Linked DNA regions of Alkalilimnicola ehrlichii MLHE-1. The protein of the gene in region 1 binds, or shares a complex with, the protein of each later gene. Links are inferred from orthologs where the notes say so. Each region holds a gene or a part of one and is shown on either strand. Other genes may lie near its edges. The genes, in order: MLG_RS03750 and MLG_RS14835.

What was found.
Region 2: the proteins of MLG_RS03750 (region 1) and MLG_RS14835 are in contact, whole or in part, in a solved structure (PDB 5XT5), measured with the Bacillus subtilis proteins. The link is inferred for Alkalilimnicola ehrlichii MLHE-1 from one-to-one orthologs.

The regions. Positions count from the first base shown.
Region 1 is NC_008340.1:805,461-814,658, forward strand. The notes cover bases 4,028-7,027. They hold MLG_RS03750 (cysteine desulfurase), read left to right. Parts: upstream 4,028-4,894; coding sequence 4,895-6,160; downstream 6,161-7,027. Other genes in these bases: sufD (Fe-S cluster assembly protein SufD), read left to right, coding at 4,028-4,898; sufU (Fe-S cluster assembly sulfur transfer protein SufU), read left to right, coding at 6,328-6,774; MLG_RS03760 (efflux RND transporter periplasmic adaptor subunit), read left to right, coding at 6,833-7,027. Outside these bases: MLG_RS03725 (hypothetical protein), read right to left, coding at 454-681; MLG_RS03730 (SUF system Fe-S cluster assembly regulator), read left to right, coding at 770-1,231; Fe-S cluster assembly protein SufB, read left to right, coding at 1,307-2,755; Fe-S cluster assembly ATPase SufC, read left to right, coding at 2,813-3,562; more of sufD, read left to right, coding at 3,573-4,027; more of MLG_RS03760, read left to right, coding at 7,028-7,939; MLG_RS03765 (efflux RND transporter permease subunit), read left to right, coding at 7,936-9,198. UniProt on the Bacillus subtilis protein: Type II cysteine desulfurase that acts as the initial step in the SUF-like Fe-S cluster assembly pathway.
Region 2 is NC_008340.1:1,790,266-1,799,273, reverse strand. What follows is about bases 1,858-4,667. They hold MLG_RS14835 (iron-sulfur cluster assembly scaffold protein), read right to left. Parts: upstream 3,575-4,667; coding sequence 3,140-3,574; downstream 1,858-3,139. Other genes in these bases: MLG_RS08010 (nucleotidyltransferase family protein), read right to left, coding at 4,391-4,667; MLG_RS08015 (XdhC family protein), read right to left, coding at 3,579-4,394; MLG_RS08025 (GspE/PulE family protein), read left to right, coding at 1,858-3,146. Outside these bases: MLG_RS08030 (sensor domain-containing diguanylate cyclase), read left to right, coding at 1-1,386; more of MLG_RS08025, read left to right, coding at 1,383-1,857; more of MLG_RS08010, read right to left, coding at 4,668-4,993; MLG_RS08005 (XdhC family protein), read right to left, coding at 4,990-5,883; MLG_RS08000 (vWA domain-containing protein), read right to left, coding at 5,902-7,035; MLG_RS07995 (AAA family ATPase), read right to left, coding at 7,032-7,913; MLG_RS07990 (aerobic carbon-monoxide dehydrogenase large subunit), read right to left, coding at 7,916-9,008. UniProt on the Bacillus subtilis protein: Part of the SUF-like system that mediates the biosynthesis of iron-sulfur (Fe-S) clusters. Acts as a sulfurtransferase and thus transfers sulfur from SufS to SufB.

The DNA.
Region 1 (9,198 bases):
AGAGGGGTAGACTGCCACGTCGCTTCGCTCCTCGCAGTGACGATGGAGGTGGGTCCGCAGTGACGGTGGGGGCGACTTGCCGCTTCCGGTACAGTCCAGTTCTTCAAGAGGGCCGCCGCCTCCTCCCCGTCATCGCGAGGGCCGAAGGCCCGTGGCGATCCAGAGGGGTAGACTGCCACGTCGGCTTCGCCTCCTCGCAGTGACGGTGGGGGTGGGCCTCCTCGCAGTGACGGTGGGGGGTGCCCCTTCCCGCAGTTACGGTGGGGGTGCCCCTTCCCGCAGTGACGGTGGGGACGGCACCACCCCCGTCATCGCGAGGAGCGCAGCGACGCGGCGATCCAGACGCCCGCCTGGACTGCCACGCCCCCGCCGGGGGGTCGCCGTGAAGGTGGGGTTGGGCCGCGCTCGTAGTGGCGGTAGGGACGGCACCACCCCCGCGATGCCGGTGAGGATTTAAATCCGGATCTTGTAGGTACCGGTGGCGCTGCGGATGATCACTTCGCCTTGGTAGCCGTACAGCTCCGCAACCTGGCGTGCCACCCGCAGTGCGCCGGGCTCGGACTTCGCGCTGGCCAGGTGCTTCACATGCCCGTGGGCGTCGTAATAACTGATTTCCCAGCCCATGCGGTGCTGCACCAGTTCGATCACGGGACAGGGAAAGGGTCTGCGACGGGCCTGCAAGGTGTGATCTCCTCTATCGCCTGGATAGGAATTGGAATAACTCAAAGAGTACCAATCTGGTCCGGTATCCGTTACAATCCAGACCATCATGGTACGGATTAACAGAGAAACCGACTACGGCATAGGCATCCTGACGGCCATGGCGCGGGCGCCGGAGCAGCGTTTCAGCACCGTCCGCCTCGCTGATCAGCAGGGCCTGCCGCAGCCTATGGTGGCCAAGATCCTCAAGAATCTGGCCCGCGCGGGGATTCTCGTCTCCTACCGTGGCGCCAAGGGCGGCTATGGGCTGGCGCGTCCCGCCCGTCAGATCTCGGTGGCCGAGATCATTACCGCCCTTGAGGGGCCCATTGCCTTCACCGAGTGTGTGGAGGAGGGCGTGGATGCCTGCCAGTACGGCGATGCCTGCACCACCAGTGCCAACTGGTGGCGGATCAGCCAGGTGGTGCAGCATGCCCTGGGCAGCATCAGCCTGAAGGACATGAGCGAGCCGGTGGTGCCGTTGCGCATGATGGCGCCCCGGGCCGGCTCCCTCAAGGGGGATGCTTCGTGAGCCGGTGCCCGGCGCCCGCTCACCAAGCATGTCCCCAGAAAACCAATCGTTCATCAACTGAACGGAGCAGCAGCCATGTCGGCGAGCAAAGACATTATCGAGCAGCACACGAAGAAGGGCTACGAGGCCGGCTTCACCACGGATATCGAGCAGGAGCACCTGCCGCCCGGCCTGAGTGAGGACACCGTCCGCTTCATCTCCGCCAAGAAGGGCGAGCCGGAATGGATGCTGGAGTGGCGGCTGGAGGCCTATCGCAACTGGCTGAAGATGCCCCACCCCAGGTGGGCCCACGTGGACTATCCCCAGATCGACTTCCAGGCGATCAGCTATTTCGCCGCGCCCAAGTCGGATGACGACCGGCCCAAGAGCCTGGAGGACGTGGACCCGAAGCTGCTTGAGACCTACGAGAAGCTGGGCGTGCCCATGCACGAGCGCGAGCAACTGGCCGGCGTGGCGGTGGACGCGGTGTTCGACTCTGTCTCCATCGGCACCACCTACCGGGAGAAGCTCGCCGAACAGGGCATCATCTTCTGCTCCATGTCCGAGGCCGTCCGCGAGCACCCGGATCTGGTGAAGAAGTACATCGGCTCGGTGGTGCCCAAGGGCGACAACTTCTTCGCGGCGCTGAACTCGGCGGTCTTCTCGGACGGCAGCTTCGTCTATATCCCCAAGGGCGTGCGCTGCCCGATGGAGTTGTCCACCTACTTCCGGATGAACGCCTCCAATACCGGGCAGTTCGAGCGCACCCTGATCATCGCCGAAGAGGGCGCCGAGGTCTCCTACCTGGAGGGTTGCACCGCGCCCATGCGCGACGATAACCAGCTCCACGCCGCGGTGGTCGAGCTGGTGGCACACCAAGACGCCAGCATCAAGTACTCCACGGTGCAGAACTGGTACCCCGGCGACGAAAACGGCAAGGGCGGCATCTACAACTTCGTCACCAAGCGCGGCCTGTGCGAGGGCGCCCGCTCCAAGATCAGTTGGACCCAGGTGGAGACCGGCTCGGCGATCACCTGGAAGTACCCCAGCTGCGTGCTCAAGGGCGACGACTCCACCGGGGAGTTCTACTCGGTGGCCGTGACCCGGGGCCGGCAGCAGGCCGACACCGGCACCAAGATGATCCACCTGGGCAAGAACACCAAGAGCACCATCATCTCCAAGGGGATCAGTGCCGACCACGGCCAGCAAAGCTACCGCGGCCTGGTGCGCATCGCCCCCACCGCCAGCGGCGCGCGCAACTACTCGCAGTGCGACTCCATGCTGATGAGCGATACCTGCGGGGCGCACACCTTCCCCTATATCGATGTGCAGCACCCGGGTGCCCAGCTCGAGCACGAGGCCACCACCTCGAAGATCAGCGAGGACCAGATCTTCTACCTGCGCCAGCGCGGACTGAGCGAGGAGGACGCGGTCAACCTGGTGGTGAACGGCTTTTGCAAGGAGGTCTTCAAGGAGCTGCCGATGGAGTTCGCGGTGGAGGCCCAGGCCCTGTTGGCGGTCACCCTGGAAGACAGCGTGGGTTAAACGCGCCTTTGGCGATCAGTTGGACGAACACTCAAGAGATACGAAACGGAGTACGAGATGCTGAAGATCAGAAACCTGCATGCCCGGGTGGAAGACACCGAGATCCTCAAGGGCGTGAACCTGGAGATCGGCGAGGGCGAGGTGCACGCCATCATGGGCCCGAACGGCTCGGGCAAGAGCACCCTGTCCAAGGTCCTGGCCGGTGACGAGAACTACGAGGTCACCGCCGGCGAGGTTCTGTTCCGCGGCAAGGACCTGCTGGAGCTGGAGCCGGAAGAGCGCGCCGGCGAGGGTGTCTTCCTCGGCTTCCAGTACCCGGTGGAAGTGCCTGGCGTCTCCAACGTCTACTTCCTCAAGACCGCCATCAACTCCGTGCGCAAGTACCGTGGCGAGCCGGAGCTGTCCGCCATCGAGGTGCTGCGTCACATCAAGGACGCTGCCAAGATGGTGAAGATGGGCGATGAGCTGGTGAACCGCCCGGTCAACGAAGGCTTCTCCGGCGGTGAGAAAAAGCGCAACGAGATCTTCCAGATGGCCGCTCTGGCCCCGCACATGGCGATCCTGGACGAGACCGATTCCGGGCTGGATATCGACGCCCTGCGCATCGTCTCGGAGGGCGTCAATAGCATGCGCCATCCGCACCGCTCCTTCCTGCTGATCACCCACTATCAGCGGCTGCTGAACTACATCAAGCCCGACCATGTGCATGTGATGCTGGACGGCAAGATCGTTAAGTCCGGCGATTACACCCTGGCCCTGGAGCTGGAGGAGTCCGGCTACGCCCTGTTCGGTGAAAACGCGGCCTGAGGAGGAGCGAATGGAAGCCTTGGCAGAGAAACACAGCATCTACCTGGAGGACTTCCGCCAGCGGCCCGCCGATCAGCAGGGTCCGGACTGGCTGGAGGCCCGCCGCCAGGCGGCCATCGAGGCCTTCGAGCGTATGGGGTTCCCCACCCGGCGCTGGGAGGCGTGGCGGAACATCAAGCTGGACGCGCTGCTGCAGCACCACTACCGTCCGGCCGAGACCCTGGGTGTGGCGCCGCAGGTGTTGCAGGAGGCCATCTCTGTGGCCCCCGATGCGCCGCGCCTGGTGTTCATCGACGGCGTGTTCAGCCCGCAGCACTCCACCCCGGACGCGCTGCCCGAGGGCCTGACCGTCAAGCCGCTGTCCGAGGCCTTGGACGAGGCCGATGTACAGCAGCACCTGGCCGCCCACGCGGACTATGAGCAGCATCCGTTCATCGCCCTCAACACCGCCTTCGCCCGGCAGGGGGTCTATGTGCACGTCCCGCGGGGCCAGGCGGTGGAGCAGGAGGTGCTGTTCATCTTTGCCTGCTCGGACGCCGGTGCCGATCGGGCCTCCTGGCCACGGGTGTTGGTGCACGCCGAGGAGAGCGCCGAGTGCCGCCTGATCGAGTGGCACGGTGGTCCGGACGGCAGTGCCTACCTGGCCAGCCCGGTCACCGAGATCATCGCCGAGGCCAACGCTAACGTGCGGCTGGACCGGCTGCAGCGGGAGGGCGCCGATGCCTTCCACCTGGGGGCGGTCCATGCCGAGGCGGATCGCGATGCCCGGGTGCATGTGCAGAACTTCAATTTCGGCGGCCGGATCAGCCGGGTGGACTACTACGGCCTGCTCAAGGGCACCGCCGCCGAGGTGATCATCAACGGTCTCTACCTGGGCGACCGCAAGCGCTTCACCGATCAGCACACCTGGATGACCCACGACTGCGAACATGGTCACAGCAGCCAGCTGTTCAAGGGCATCCTCAAGGATAAGGCCGAGGCGGTGTTCGACGGCCTGCTCAAGGTGGAGGAGGGCGCCCAGAAGACCGACGGCTTCCAGGAGAATCGCAACCTGATCCTGAGCCCGATGGCGCTGGCCCACTCCAACCCGCGCCTGGAGATCTACGCCGACGACGTCAAGTGCTCCCACGGCTCCACCGTGGGCGAGCTGGACAAGGAGGCGGTCTTCTACCTGCGCAGCCGCGGCATGGACCAGGACAGCGCTCAGGCCCTGCTCACTTGGGCCTTTGCCAATGAGGTGCTCAGCGAGGTCAGGCTTGATAGCCTGAAGACCTATCAGCAACGCCTGCTGGGCGGCTTCCTGCCGGGGCAGGCCGACTTCGAGGGGCTTGTATGAGCACGGTTGAACCGGTTCGCGACCGGGAACGGGCCGGGCCGCCGCTGGACGTGGCGGCCCTGCGCGCCCAGTTCCCCGTCCTGCACCAACAGGTGAACGGCTACCCGCTGGTCTACCTGGACAATGCCGCCAGCTGCCAGAAGCCGGAGGCGGTGATCGAGGCCGAGGCGGCGTGTTATCGCGAGTACTACGCCAACATCCACCGTGGGGTGCACGCCCTCTCCCAGCGCTGCACCACCGCCTTCGAGGGGGCCCGCGAGAAGGTGCAGCGGTTCCTGAACGCCGAGCGCGACGGGGAGATCGTCTTCCTGCGCGGCACCACCGAGGCCATCAATTTGGTGGCCCACAGCTACGTGGAGCCCCTGTTGCAGCCAGGCGATGAGATCCTCATCAGCTACCTGGAGCACCACTCCAACATCGTCCCCTGGCAGATGGTCTGCGAGCGCACCGGGGCGGAGCTGCGGGTCATCCCGGTACAGGATAACGGCGAACTGGACCTGGAGGCCTTCCAGGCCCTGCTCAGTGATCGGACCCGCTTCCTCTCCGTGGGGCACGTCTCCAATGCCCTGGGCACGGTGAACCCGGTGCGCTGGATGATTGAGCAGGCCCACGCCCGGGACATCCCCGTGCTGCTGGACGGCGCCCAGGCGGTGCCTCATGGCCCGGTGGATGTGCGCGAGCTGGACTGCGACTTCTACGCCTTCTCCGGGCACAAGCTCTATGGGCCGACCGGGGTGGGGGTGCTCTACGGGCGCCACGACCTGCTCAAGGGCATGCGGCCCTGGCAGGGCGGTGGCGACATGATCCGCACCGTCAGCTTCGAGAAGACCCTCTACGCCGAACCGCCTGCCCGCTTCGAGGCAGGTACGCCCAACATCGCCGGCGCCATCGCCCTGGGCGCGGCGGTGGACTGGGTGCAGGCGGTGGGCCTGGAGGCCATCGCCGCCCATGAGGCCCGCCTGTTGGATTACGCCACCGAGCGGCTGGGTGCGTTGGAGGGGGTGCGGCTACTGGGCACGGCCCCGGACAAGGCGGCGGTGCTCTCCTTCGTGATGGACGAGGCCCACCCCCACGATATCGGCACCATCCTCGACCAACAGGGGGTCGCCATCCGCACCGGGCACCACTGTGCCGAGCCGGTGATGAAACGCTTCAACGTGCCGGCCACCGCCCGCGCCTCCTTCGCGGCCTACAACACCGAGGCCGAGGTGGATGCGCTGGTGGAGGGCGTTGAGAAGGTGCGCGAACTGTTCGGCGGCTGAGCCGCCGCGCCATTTGCCGGCGGTGTCCGTCGCCGGCGCCCTTCTCAGGCAGCCGGCGGCCATGGACTGTCTTCCCGGGCCGCTTTCCTGTCCGCGGTGTGCCCCGCCAGGTGGCCGCTGGCCGCCGCCGGCTTGGTATACTCACCGCATTTATCACCGGGGAGACCATGTCCAAGCTCAGCGACCTCTACCGCAAGATCGTCCTCGCCCACAACCGTCAGCCCCGCAATCATCACCCGCTGGAGCCCTGCAGCCACCATGCGGAGGGGTACAACCCGGTGTGCGGCGATCATATCCAGGTGTATCTGCGGCTGGACGAGGCCGGACGGGTGGCGGCGGCGAGCTTTACCGGTGAGGCCTGCGCCATCTGCACGGCGTCCAGTTCCATGATGACCGAAGTGGTGGCCGGTCTGGATGCCAGCGAGGTGGCGGCACTGTTTCGCCGCTTCGAGGCCATGCTCACCGAGGACCCCGCGCAGGGTGAGTCGCTGCCCGGTGAGCTGCCGGTGCTGGCCGGCGTGCGCCACTTCCCCGGCCGTACCAAGTGTGCCACCTTGTCCTGGCATACCCTGCTGGCGGCCCTGGAGGGCGAGCGCGCCGCCAGTACCGAATAGTCGTTGGCGGCGTCCGTCTCGCCGTGCCGTTGGGGCCCAGGGAAGAGGGAGGGGCCGATTGCACCACCAATACCCGTTTTCTCGTGCCGTTCTGGTCCTGCCTTGGCTGCTGGTGCTGCTGCTGGCCGGCTGTGAGGGCCCGCCGGAGGCGGATCACGCCGATCTGCCGCGCCCCGTCTATGTCGAGCCGGTCCGGATGGAACCCGCCCACGAGCAGGTCACCCTGCCGGGCCAGCTCCGTGCCCGCGACGAGAGCACGCTTTCCTTCCGGGTCTCGGGCCCGGTGGCGGCCCTGCCGGTGGCGGAGGGGGAGCGGGTGGCATCCGGCACGGTGCTGGCGCGCATGGATCCGCGTGATTATCACCGCCGGGTGAATGGCCTGCAGGCGGCGCTGAGCGAGGCCCAGGCCGCCCGTGAGCTGGCTGCCACCGAGTTGCGCCGGCTGCAGCGGGCGGCGGAGGGGCCCGGGGTTGCCGAGCTGCGGCTGGATCAGGCCCGCGCTGCCCTGGCCCAGGCCACCGCCCGGGTGGAACGTACCCGGGAAGAGCTGGAGGGTGCTCGCGACGCCCTGGCCGATACCCGCCTGGTGGCGCCGGCGGACGGGGTCCTCGCCCGCCGACTGGTGGAGCCGGGAGAGATGGCTCAGGCCGGTCAGCCGGTGGTGGTCTTTCAGGATGTTGACCGTCTGGATGTCACCGTCGACCTGCCGGAGCGGCTGTTGCTCGGTGGTGCGCTGACCGGGATGTTGCAGGTGCGGCTGCCCGCCATCGACGATAGCTGGCACCGGGCCCGTCTGGTGCACCGTGCCGGCACGCCCAGCCCCGGGACCGGCACCTGGCGTGCCCGCCTGCGCTTGGATGAGCCGCCCGCCGAGGCCCGGCCCGGCATGCGGGCGCAGGTGCGGCTGCTGCCGGAGACCCACGGCGAGCCCACCTGGCTGCTGCCCATGGGGGCGCTGGACGACCGCGAACAGCCGCGGGTGTGGCGCCTGGGCGATGACGACACCCTGGAGCCGGTGCCGGTCACGGTGCTGGGGCTCCAGGGCAACCGGCTGCGACTGGCCAGCGATGAATTGGCGGCGGGCGATCGGGTGGTCACCGTGGGGGCCGTCCTTCTCCGGGATGGACAGCGGGTCACCCCGCTGGAGGTGGAGGCCTCGCGATGAACCTGGCCGCGCTGGCCATACGCCACCGCATCACCACCCTGGTGGCCGTCCTGCTGCTGGTGGTCATGGGCTGGCAGGCCTACCACAACGTCGGCTGGTTGGAGGACCCGGAGTTCAGCATCAAGCTGGCGCTGGTGGTCACCCAGTACCCGGGTGCCTCACCGGAAGAGGTGGAGCTGCAGGTCACCGACCCCCTGGAACGGGCCATCCAGGACCTGGATGAGCTGGACCATGTGCGCAGCCTCTCCCGCGCCGGTGAGTCCGTCATCTATGCCGAGATCCAGCAGCGCTACCGGGCCGACGACCTGCCGCAGATCTGGGACCGCCTGCGGCAAAAGGTCGGCGACGCCCAGGCGCAGCTGCCCAGCGGCGCCCACCCATCGCGGGTGATCGACGATTTCGGTGATGTCCACAGCATCGTGCTTGCCGTCCACGGCGCGGGGGTGGAGCGCGCCCGCCTGGAGGACTATGCCGACGAACTCAAGCGCGACCTGCTGGGCGTGGACGGCGTCGCCCGCGGCAGTCTCTGGGGGGCGCAGCCCGAGGCGGTCTACGTGGACCTGTCCGAGTCGCGCATCGCCATGATGGGCTTGGCTGCCGGTCAGGTGGTGCCGTTGCTGTTCGACCAAACCAAGGTCCAGGACGCTGGCTGGGCGGAGCTGGGCGACCGCCGGCTGCGGGTCATCCCCAGTGGCACCTTCAATACCCTGGACGAGTTGCGCGACTTCTTGATTCCCGGCGGCGAGTCGGGCGAGTTGGTGCGCCTGGGGGACATCGCCGAGATCAGCCGCGGGCCGCTGACCCCGCTCCGGCCGCTGATGCGCTTCAACGGCGAACCGGCGGTGGGCATCGCCCTGGCCCACGAGGAGGGCAGCAATGTGGTGGCCATGGGGCGCGCCGTGCAGCAGCGACTGGACGAGCTGGCGCCCTTCACTCCGGCGGGAATCGAGCTGGGGGTGGTCGCCTGGCAGCCGCAGATCGTGGACGATGCGGTCAGCGGCTTCGTTCGCAACGTTCTGATTGCGCTGGTGATTGTCCTCGGGGTGCTGTGCCTGTTCACCGGCCTGCGCAGCGGCCTGATGGTGGGGGTGGCGCTGCTGCTCACGGTGGCCACCACCCTGGTGTTCATGCGGGTGTTCGGTATCGACCTGCACCGGGCCTCGGTGGGGGCGATGATCATCTCCCTGGGGATGATGGTGGACAATGCCATCGTCACCGCGGATCTCATGCAGGTAAAGATCCGGCGCGGGGTGGAGCGC
Region 2 (9,008 bases), 990 kb from region 1 along the record:
TCCGCCCGTCCGGAGTCGCGGCGGGACGGCGGGGTGGAGTGGGTGGGCTGTGTGCTGGACGTCTCCGAGCGCTACTACCTGGAGCAGGCCCTGCTTCGGGCGCAGGAGAAGTTCCGCTTCCTCGCCGAGAGTACCCGCGACCTAGTCACCCTCCACGCCCCCGACGGCGAGTTCATGTACGTCTCCCAGTCGGTCCGCCACCTGCTGGGCCACACACCGGATCAGCTCACCGGGGTCAGCCCCCTCGACTACGTCCACCCGGGCGACGTGGAGCGGGTGCGCGACCTGTTCCGCAAGCTCGCCGTCCAGGGCGAGACCGAGCGCGACGTGCAGTACCGCATCCGCCGCCGGGACGGCAGCTACGCCTGGCTGGAGAGCCGGGCCACCGCCTACCTGGACGGCGAGGGCCAGCTGATCGCCCTGCAGTGCACCTCCCGGGATATCACCGAGCAGCGGGCGCTGATGAGTGCATTGGTGGAGAGCGAGCAGCGGGCAACCGGCCCCGTCGGTCCGGCGCTGGAGTTCTTCTGGGAGGTGGATGAGCACGGCCGCTACATGTGGGTATCCGCCCAGGCGGAGACCATCGCGGGTATCCCGCCGGTGATCCTGGAGACCCTGAGCCCCTTCGACCTGATGCCGCCGGAGGAGCGCACCCGGGTCTGGAACTGGTTCAGCGGCCTGCGGGACAGCGGACGGGGCTTCTCGGAGATCGAACATCGGGTGCTGCGCAACGGTGAGCTGCGCTGGTGGCGGGTGAGTGGCATGCCGCTGTTCAGCGCCACCGGGGAGCTCACCGGTTATCGCGGGGCGGCGCGGGATGTCACCGAGCAGAAGCAGGTTCAGGGGCGACTCACCCAGATGGCCGGCGCTGAACCGGTCAGTGGGCTGCCCAATGAACGGGTGCTCGCGGTGCACTTCGAGCGCGCCCAGACCCGCGCCAGCATCAAGGACCTGGGCATTGTCATCGTCCTGGTGCAGGTGGAGGTGGCGGAGCCGTCCGGTGATGCGGCGCTTGAGGCCCTGGTGGCGGCGCGGTACAGCCTGATCATCCAGCGCCTGGAGGCCCTGCTGCGGCCATCGCAGACCCTGGCCTGCATCGAGCCCGGGCAGTTCGTGATGCTGCTGCCGGACCTGGTGCGCGACGAGGCCGTTTCGGTGGCCCAGCGCATGCGCGCCCGGGTCGAGGAGAGCCTGCGTCGCTCGGGGCGGGAGCAGCCGGTGGGCCCGGGCTGGGCGCACGTGGGGACCGCCATCTTCCCGGGGCAGGGGGAGATGCTGGCCGCACTGCTGAGCCGGGCGCGCCAGCAGTCCGAGCCAGTGCGCCTCGCGGAGGAGGATTCCTCGCTCGGTGAGGGGGAAGACGACGACCGTGGAGACGGGTGTTGAAGGTCGCCGACGAGCACGATCTGGAACAGGCGCTGATCAAGGCGCGGGGCAAGCAGGTTCGGCGCCTCGGCGGCATCCTCCTGGAACGGGGCCTTATCGACGAGACCACGCTGCGTGCGGCCTTGGACACCCACCGGGCGCAGCCGCACCTGCAGCTTGGCCGCTGGCTGGTGGAGCATCGCCACATCACCCGGGAGCAGCTCGAGGACGCCCTGTGCGAGCAGCTCGGGATCCCTCGGGTGGATCTGGCGGGGTTTGTGGCCAAGCCGGAGGTCGCCGGGCTGATCCCCTACGAGATGTGCCTGCGACTCAACGTCCTGCCCCTGGCGCGCCACCGATCGGTGCTGATGGCTGCCACCGCCACCCCGACGGACGAGGAGTTGCTGGCCAACCTCCGTTTCCATACCGGACTCAACGTGGAGCCGGTCCTGGCGCCTCCCCATCAGATCAGCAGCGCGATTAATCGCTCCTATAAATCCCTGGCCATCGGCGGTGAGGAGGGCATGGACACCCTGCTGACCACCGATGAGGACCGGGACCTGCGCCGCGACCAGGAGATAGAGAGCCAGGCCAGCAGCCGCCCGGTGGTGCGGCTGGTCAATACCGTCATCCTGCAGGCGATCAGCCGCGGGGCGTCCGACATCCACTTCATGCCACGCGAGAACGACCTGGCGGTGATGTTCCGTATCGACGGCGCCATCCAGCGGGTGCGACTGGTGGACAAGGCGCAGCTGGCGGCGGTTGTCGCCCGCATCAAGATCCTGGGTCGCATGAATATTGCCGAAAAGCGCCTGCCCCAAGACGGCCATGCGCGGGTGCGGGTGAGCGGCAAGGCGGTGGACCTGCGCATTTCGGTGATGCCCACCTACACCGGCGAGAGCGTGGTCGTCCGCATCCTCAACAAGGCCCACGGACTCAAGCGGCTGGAGGAAATCGGGTTCTCTGAGCGCGACGACCGGATCGTCCGCACCCTGATCCAGCGCCCCCAGGGGATGATCCTGGTCACCGGACCCACCGGCTCGGGCAAGTCCACCACCCTCTACTCCCTGCTCCAGGAGGTGCGTCGTGCCGAGCCCCACATCCTTACCGTGGAGGAGCCGGTGGAGTACGACATGGAGGGGGTGGAACAGATCCAGGTGAATGCCGGCATCGGCTACACCTTTGCCCGGGCGCTGCGCAATATCCTCCGCCACGATCCCGATGTGATCATGGTCGGGGAGATCCGCGATCTGGAGACGGCCGAGATCGCCACCAAGGCGGCGCTCACCGGCCACATGGTCCTTTCCACCCTGCACACCAACGATGCACCCAGCGCCGTGACCCGCCTGGTGGACATGGGGGTGGAGCCCTACCTGGTGAGTTCCACCGTGATGGGCGTGCTGGCCCAACGGCTGGTCCGTGTTATCTGTACCCATTGCCGGGTGGCGCATGAGCCAGAGGCGCTGGTGCGCCAGGTGATGGGCGTCGGCGACGAGCCATTCTGGACCGGGACCGGCTGTGATCGCTGCGACTATACCGGGTTTCACGGGCGTGCCATGGCCTATGAACTGCTGGTGGCCGATCGCAACATGGCCACCCGTATCGCTCAGGGCATCACCACCGAGGCGCTGAGGGAACTGGCCGTGGAGGGGGGTATGCGCAGTCTGACCCGGCACGGCCTGCACCTGGCGCGTACCGGGGTCACCACCCTGGAAGAGGCCTTCCGGGTCCGGCTGGAGGACCTGGACGATGTCAAGAAGGTGGTGGACGCGGGTTACTGAGCCAGGGCGTCGGGGTGTACCCGGCCGGCCAGCGCCTCGGCCAGCGCCTCTGCCATCAGCAGCACGCAGCGGTGTCGGGCGGGATAGGCGCGTAGCAAGGTGAGGGGCTCCAGCGGCGCGGGCAGCAGGCCGTCGTCGTTTCGTTTCAGGGCCGCATCCAACTGTGCCGGCCAGAGGGCCAACCGGGCCGCGCTGGTTCCCGGCAGCCGCTCGCAGCAGAGCGAGGCGGCCGCCATGCACACGGCGCAGCCGCGACCGTGAAAGCCCATCGCCGACACCCGGTCGCCCGACAGCGCCAGTCCCAGTTGCAGCTCGTCACCGCAGAGGGCGTTGCGCGCCTCGCCGCGCAGGGGAAAGTGCTCCACCGGGCCGAACCGCCGCGGATGGCGGTAATGGTCCAGGATGATATCGCGATAGAGGTCGTCCACGGGCTTACACCTCGGGGGTCGGCGTCGGCAGGGGTTTGATGTCGCGCAGGCGTCGGCCGCTGCCGTTGCGCCGCAGCATGACGATCTCGGCCAGGATGGCGAGCGCGATCTCCTCCGGCTCCCGCCCGCCCAGATCCAGCCCGGCCGGCGCCACCACCGCGCTCAACCGCTGCTGATCGTGGTCGTCCTCGCGCAGTCCCTGCAGGACCAGGGCGGCGCGCTTGCGGCTGGCCACCAGGGCGATATAGCCGGCGCCGCAGGCCAGGGCGCGGGCAATGGCGTGGTGATCGCCCTTGTGCTGGGTGGCCACCACCACGAAGTCACCGGGGTCGGGGCATAGGGCGGCGTAGTCCAGGTCGTCCGCGTGGATGGCGCTCGCCTCCGGGAAGCGTTCGCGGCTGGCCCGCGGGTCATTGACCACGACGCGCAGACCGGTGGCAGCGGCCATCCGGGAAAGGGTCTCGGTGAGCCGGCCCGCGCCCAGCAGCCAGAGCGTGGGGCGGGGCAGCACCGGTTCCACCCAAACCCGCATGCGTCCGCCGCAGGGCACGCCGGTGCCCAGGATCTCGTCATCCATATCCACCAGGATCAGCTCGCCCCGCCCGCCCTCCAGACTTCGACGCGCTGCCTGGGCGGTGGCCGCGTCGGCGCAACCGCCACCCACCCAACCGGCGAGCAGGCGGCCCTCCCCGTCGAAGACGGCCTTGGCACCCGTCTCCGCTGAGACCGAGCCCTCCACCTCCACCACCGTGGCGAGCGCATGGGGCGCCCCCTGGTCGCGCAGCTCCACCAGTACATCGAGCACCTCGCGCCCACTCATGACACCGCCTCCTGCAAGAAGTCCCGGTCCTCCGGGGTGTCCAGGTCGATCACGTAGTTGGGGCTGGCCATCTCCACCGCCTTCACCCGCTCGGGGCAGCGTTCGATGAGCCGGCGACAGCCCAGGTTGCGCCCGCCCCGCAGGATCGCCTCCCGCTGCCCGGGGTCCAGGGCAATGGGGTTGCCCCGCTGGCCCCGGTGGGTGGGCACGACGATGGTGTGGTGCCCCCGTTCCCGGTAACAGCGAATAAGCCGGGCCACATCCCGGGGCTGCAGGGTGGGCTGGTCGGCCAGCGCGATCAGGATGCCCTCCGGCCGGCCGCCCAAGGCGCTCAGACCGCAATGGACGGAGCTCATCTGCCCCTCGGGGTAGCGGGGGTTGAGTCCGGTCCGCAGGGGCAGGTCGCTGAGCAGGGGCTGCAGCCGCGGCGCCTCATGGCCCAGCACCACCAGCAGGTCCCCCACGCCCCCCTCCAGCAGGACCCGGGCGGTCCGCCGCACCAGCGGCTCACCGTCCACCTCCAGCAGGAGCTTGTTGACCGGGCCCATCCGGCGGGACTCGCCGGCGGCCAGCAAGACCGCGGCCATGTACGGGCTCATACACCACCTCCACAGCAGCTTGGGGTCTCCGGACGGGCGGCCGGGGCCGCTTCCGGCTCCGTTGCCACCCCGCTGTCCTCGGCCCCGGCCTTCGCGGCCGGGGTGCTGTCCGCGCCGCGCCGCCACTGCACCAGTTGTGCCACCACCGACAGGGCGATCTCGGCCGGGGTACGGGCCCCGATGGGGACGCCGGCCGGGGTCCGGATGCATTGCAGCCGGCTGGGACAGACGCCGCGCCCGCGCAATTCGTCCCGGAGCTTGTCCCGCTTACGGGGGCTGGCGATAAAGGCCACCGGGTCGGCCGCTGTCTGCAGGGCGGCCTCCAGCGCGGGGCGGTCGCCGCGGCCCTGGGTGGCCACCACCGCCCATTGTGGCGCGGGCCAGTCCTCCGGGGTGGGGAAGGCGTTGTGGTGGGCGGCGGCCTCGGGGAAGTCGGCGAGCGTGGTCCCGGGGGCCAGTACCTGCACCCGCAGGTCCATGCGGGCGGCCAGGGCGGCCAGGTGACGCGCCACCGGGGCACTGCCGTAGAGATTGACCACGGGGCTGGGCAGCAGGGGGTCGATGAAGATATCCAGGGTGCCGCCACTGTGGCAGGCCATATTGAAATCGGTGATGCCCGCCACTTGCGGTTGATCGCCCTTCCCGGGTGAGATCCGGATTAACCGCGCGGCACCGTCCGCCAGGGCCTCGCGGACGGTGCCCAACACCGCCGGTTGGGCGCAACCGCCACCGATCCAGCCGTGGATGGCGCCCTCCGCGGTGACCACCGCCTTCTCCCCCGGCTTGGCCGAGGTGGGCGAGACGGCGCGCACCACAGTGACCAGCGCGCAGGGGGTGCCGGCCGCGGTCAGTTGCTGCAGTTTCCGGAGTACGGCGCTGTTGTGTTCCATCGGACGGGCTCCCCCGCGCTAGAGGCGGATCAGTTCCTGTTCCAGGGCCAGCAGGCTGTCCAGGGTGTGGGCCGGTGCCAGCCGGTCCAGGTAGGGCAGGGCGCTGCGCATCCCCCGCGCCTCCGGGGCATAGCCACTGCGCCCCATCAGTGGGTTGAGCCAGAGCAGGCGTCCGGCGCGGCCGCGCAGTTCGGCCAGGGCCCGGGTGAGGGTCTCCGGGTCGCCGGTGTCCAGACCGTCGCTGAAGATCAGCACCACGCTGCGCCGGCGTACCCCCTCACCGTACTGGCGGTTGAAGCGCGCCAGGCAGGCGCCGATGCGGGTGCCGCCGGACCAGCCGGTGGAGAGCAGGGCCAGCTTCTCCCGCAGCCGCTCCGGACGGGCCTCCTGCAGGGCGTCGGTGATGCGGACCAGTTCGGTGTGAAAGATAAAGGCCTCGCTGCGCGGGAAGGCCTGCAGGGCACTGCCGGCGAAGCGCAGGAACCGGTAGCTGTACAGGTTCATGGAGCGGCTGGCGTCCACCAGCAGGATCAGCCGCGGGGGTTGCCGACGCGGTCGCCGCCAGACCGGATCAAAGGGCACTCCGCCCCGCGCCAGGCTGCGGCGCAGGGTGGCCCGCGGCGCCAGCCGCCGGCCCTTCTGCAGGGCCCGCCAGCGGCGCCGGACGCGGCGCTGCCAGCGCCGCGCCATGCGGTCCATCAGGGCGTCCAGGGCGCGGGACTCCTCCGGGTCGCAAAGGTGCCGGAAGTCGGTGCGGCCCAGCCCCGCCTGCGGGCTGGCCCCGGCACGGGCGCCGGCGGGATCGGCATCCCCGGCGTCACCCGCGGCGGGGCGGTCCGGCTGCGGGGCGGCCTCCTCTACGCCGGCCCGGCCCGGCGCAGGGTGCAGCCCGCCACCCGGGCCCAGGGCGCGGCTCCGCACCCCGCGCCGGGGCCGCCACCACTGCTCGAACAGGGCCTCGAAGCCGTGCCACTGCTCCCGGGTTCCGCAGCACAGCGGGCGCAGGGCCCGCGCCAGTCGCCGCGGGTCCTCCAGCCCGGTCTGCTCGGCAACCCGCAGCACATCCTGCTGTTCCTGCAGGCCGATGGGCCAACCGCGGGCGCGCAGGGCGCGGGTGAAGGCGAGGAGCTGCTCGGCGGCGGGCAGGGTCATCCGGCGCCTCCGGCGGCCAGCGCCTGAAGCCGCTCCGGGGTCAGGGCGTCCCGGTCCTGCCGGGTCTTGATCAGGCAGGCCAGGGTTTCCAGCACCGCCTCCGGCTCCCGGTCCAACTGCTCCACCCCCAGGCCGGCCAGGGCGGCGGCCCAGTCCAGGGTCTCGGCCACCCCGGGGGATTTGCGCAGGCCCTCACGGCGCAGCCGGTGGACGAAGGCCACCGCCTGCCGGGCCAGCGCCTCGGGCAGGTCCGGCACCCGGGCATGGACGATGGCGATCTCGCGGGCCGCGTCCGGGAAGTCGAGATAGTGATAAAGGCAGCGCCGGCGCAAGGCGTCGGAGAGCTCGCGGGTGGCGTTGGAGGTGAGCACCACCCGGGGCCGGGTATTGGCGCTCAGGGTGCCCAGTTCCGGCACCGTGACCTGGAACTCGGCGAGCACCTCCAGCAGATAGGCCTCGAACTCCTCGTCGGCGCGGTCGATCTCGTCCACCAGCAATACCGGTGGCTCGGGTTGGCTGATGGCCTCCAGCAGCGGGCGGCGCAACAGGTAGCGCTCGGAGAAGATGGCCTGTTCCGCCTCCTCGCCGGCGCGGCCCTCCGCCTCCAGCAGCCGGATGGCCAGGAGCTGGCGCTGGTAGTCCCACTCGTAGACGGCCGATTGGGCATCCAGGCCCTCGTAGCACTGCAGGCGGATGAGCCGGCAGCGGTGCACCTGGGCCAGGGCCTTGGCCACCTCGGTCTTGCCCACCCCGGCCTCGCCCTCGAGCAGCAGCGGCCGGCCCAGGCGGTCGGCCAGGCTGAGGGTGGCGGCGAGGCCGGAGTCGGCGATGTAGCCGGCACCGGCCAGGGCGTCCCGGTAGCGCTGCGCGGAGAGCATGGTCAGCGCCGGCCCCCGAACCAGCTCTTGATCATCTGCCAGAGCAGGGCCAGGGCGCTCAGCTCCTTGGGCCCGCTGGCCACCCGCTCGCGGGCGGCCTCCGCCTTGCTGCCCTCGCCGCCGGCGGCCACCCGGTTCTCGAAGTTGGCGACGAACTGGGAGAGCAACCGGTCGGAGATGTTCTCCAGCATCCGCCCACCGAAACTGGCCAGCTTTCCGGTCAGCTCGATGGTGCAGACCCCCTCCAGCCGGCACTGTGCCTCCGTCTCCGGGACGATGCGCGCCTGCAGCGTCATGCGGGCACTGGAGCTGCCCTTGGTGTCGCCGCCCTCACCGCGCAGGCGCAGGGTCTGGCGTGTCGGGTCCAGGTCCAGCACCTCGATATCGCCCTTGAAGGCCGAGGTGATCGGGCCCACCTTGAGGCGCATCTCGCCCAGATAGGTGCGCTCGCCGGTCTGCTCGACGATGGAGGCACCGGGCATGCAGGCGGCCACCTCGCGGATGTCCTGCATCAGCGTCCAGGCCGGGTCGGCGGGGACATCCAGGCCGTAGTCCCGCTCCAGCCGAACCTCCATGCCCTTGGCGCCGGCCGCTTTCCCGGCGGGCGCCTCCGCCGGCCGTTCCGTCGCCGCGGCCTTGGGCCGGCGGGCCTTCGGCTGGAAGGGTGCGACGGTGTCGGCCTCCGGGTGGCGGTCCAGCTTCAACGCGTGCAGTGTCTGCCAGACGCGGTAGGCGTTGTGGGGCATGTCCACGTGGGTGACGCCGAACGGGGACAGAGCGTCATTGACGGCGTTGGAGATGCAGGGGATGCCCCCCACGTGGGAGGACTCGCCCACGCCCTTGGCCCCGATGGGGTGGTGGGGCGAGGGGGTGACGGTATGGTCGGTCTCCCAGTGCGGGCTCTCCACCATGGTGGGCAGGAAGTAATCCATCAGCGAGGCCCCCTGGATGTTGCCGGCGCCGTCGTAGGGCAGTTCCTGGCCCAGGGCGACGCCGTAGGCCTCGGTGAGTCCGCCGTGGACCTGGCCCTCGATCACCATCGGGTTGATGCGGGTGCCACAGTCGTCCAGGGCGTAGAAGCGCCGGACCCGGGTC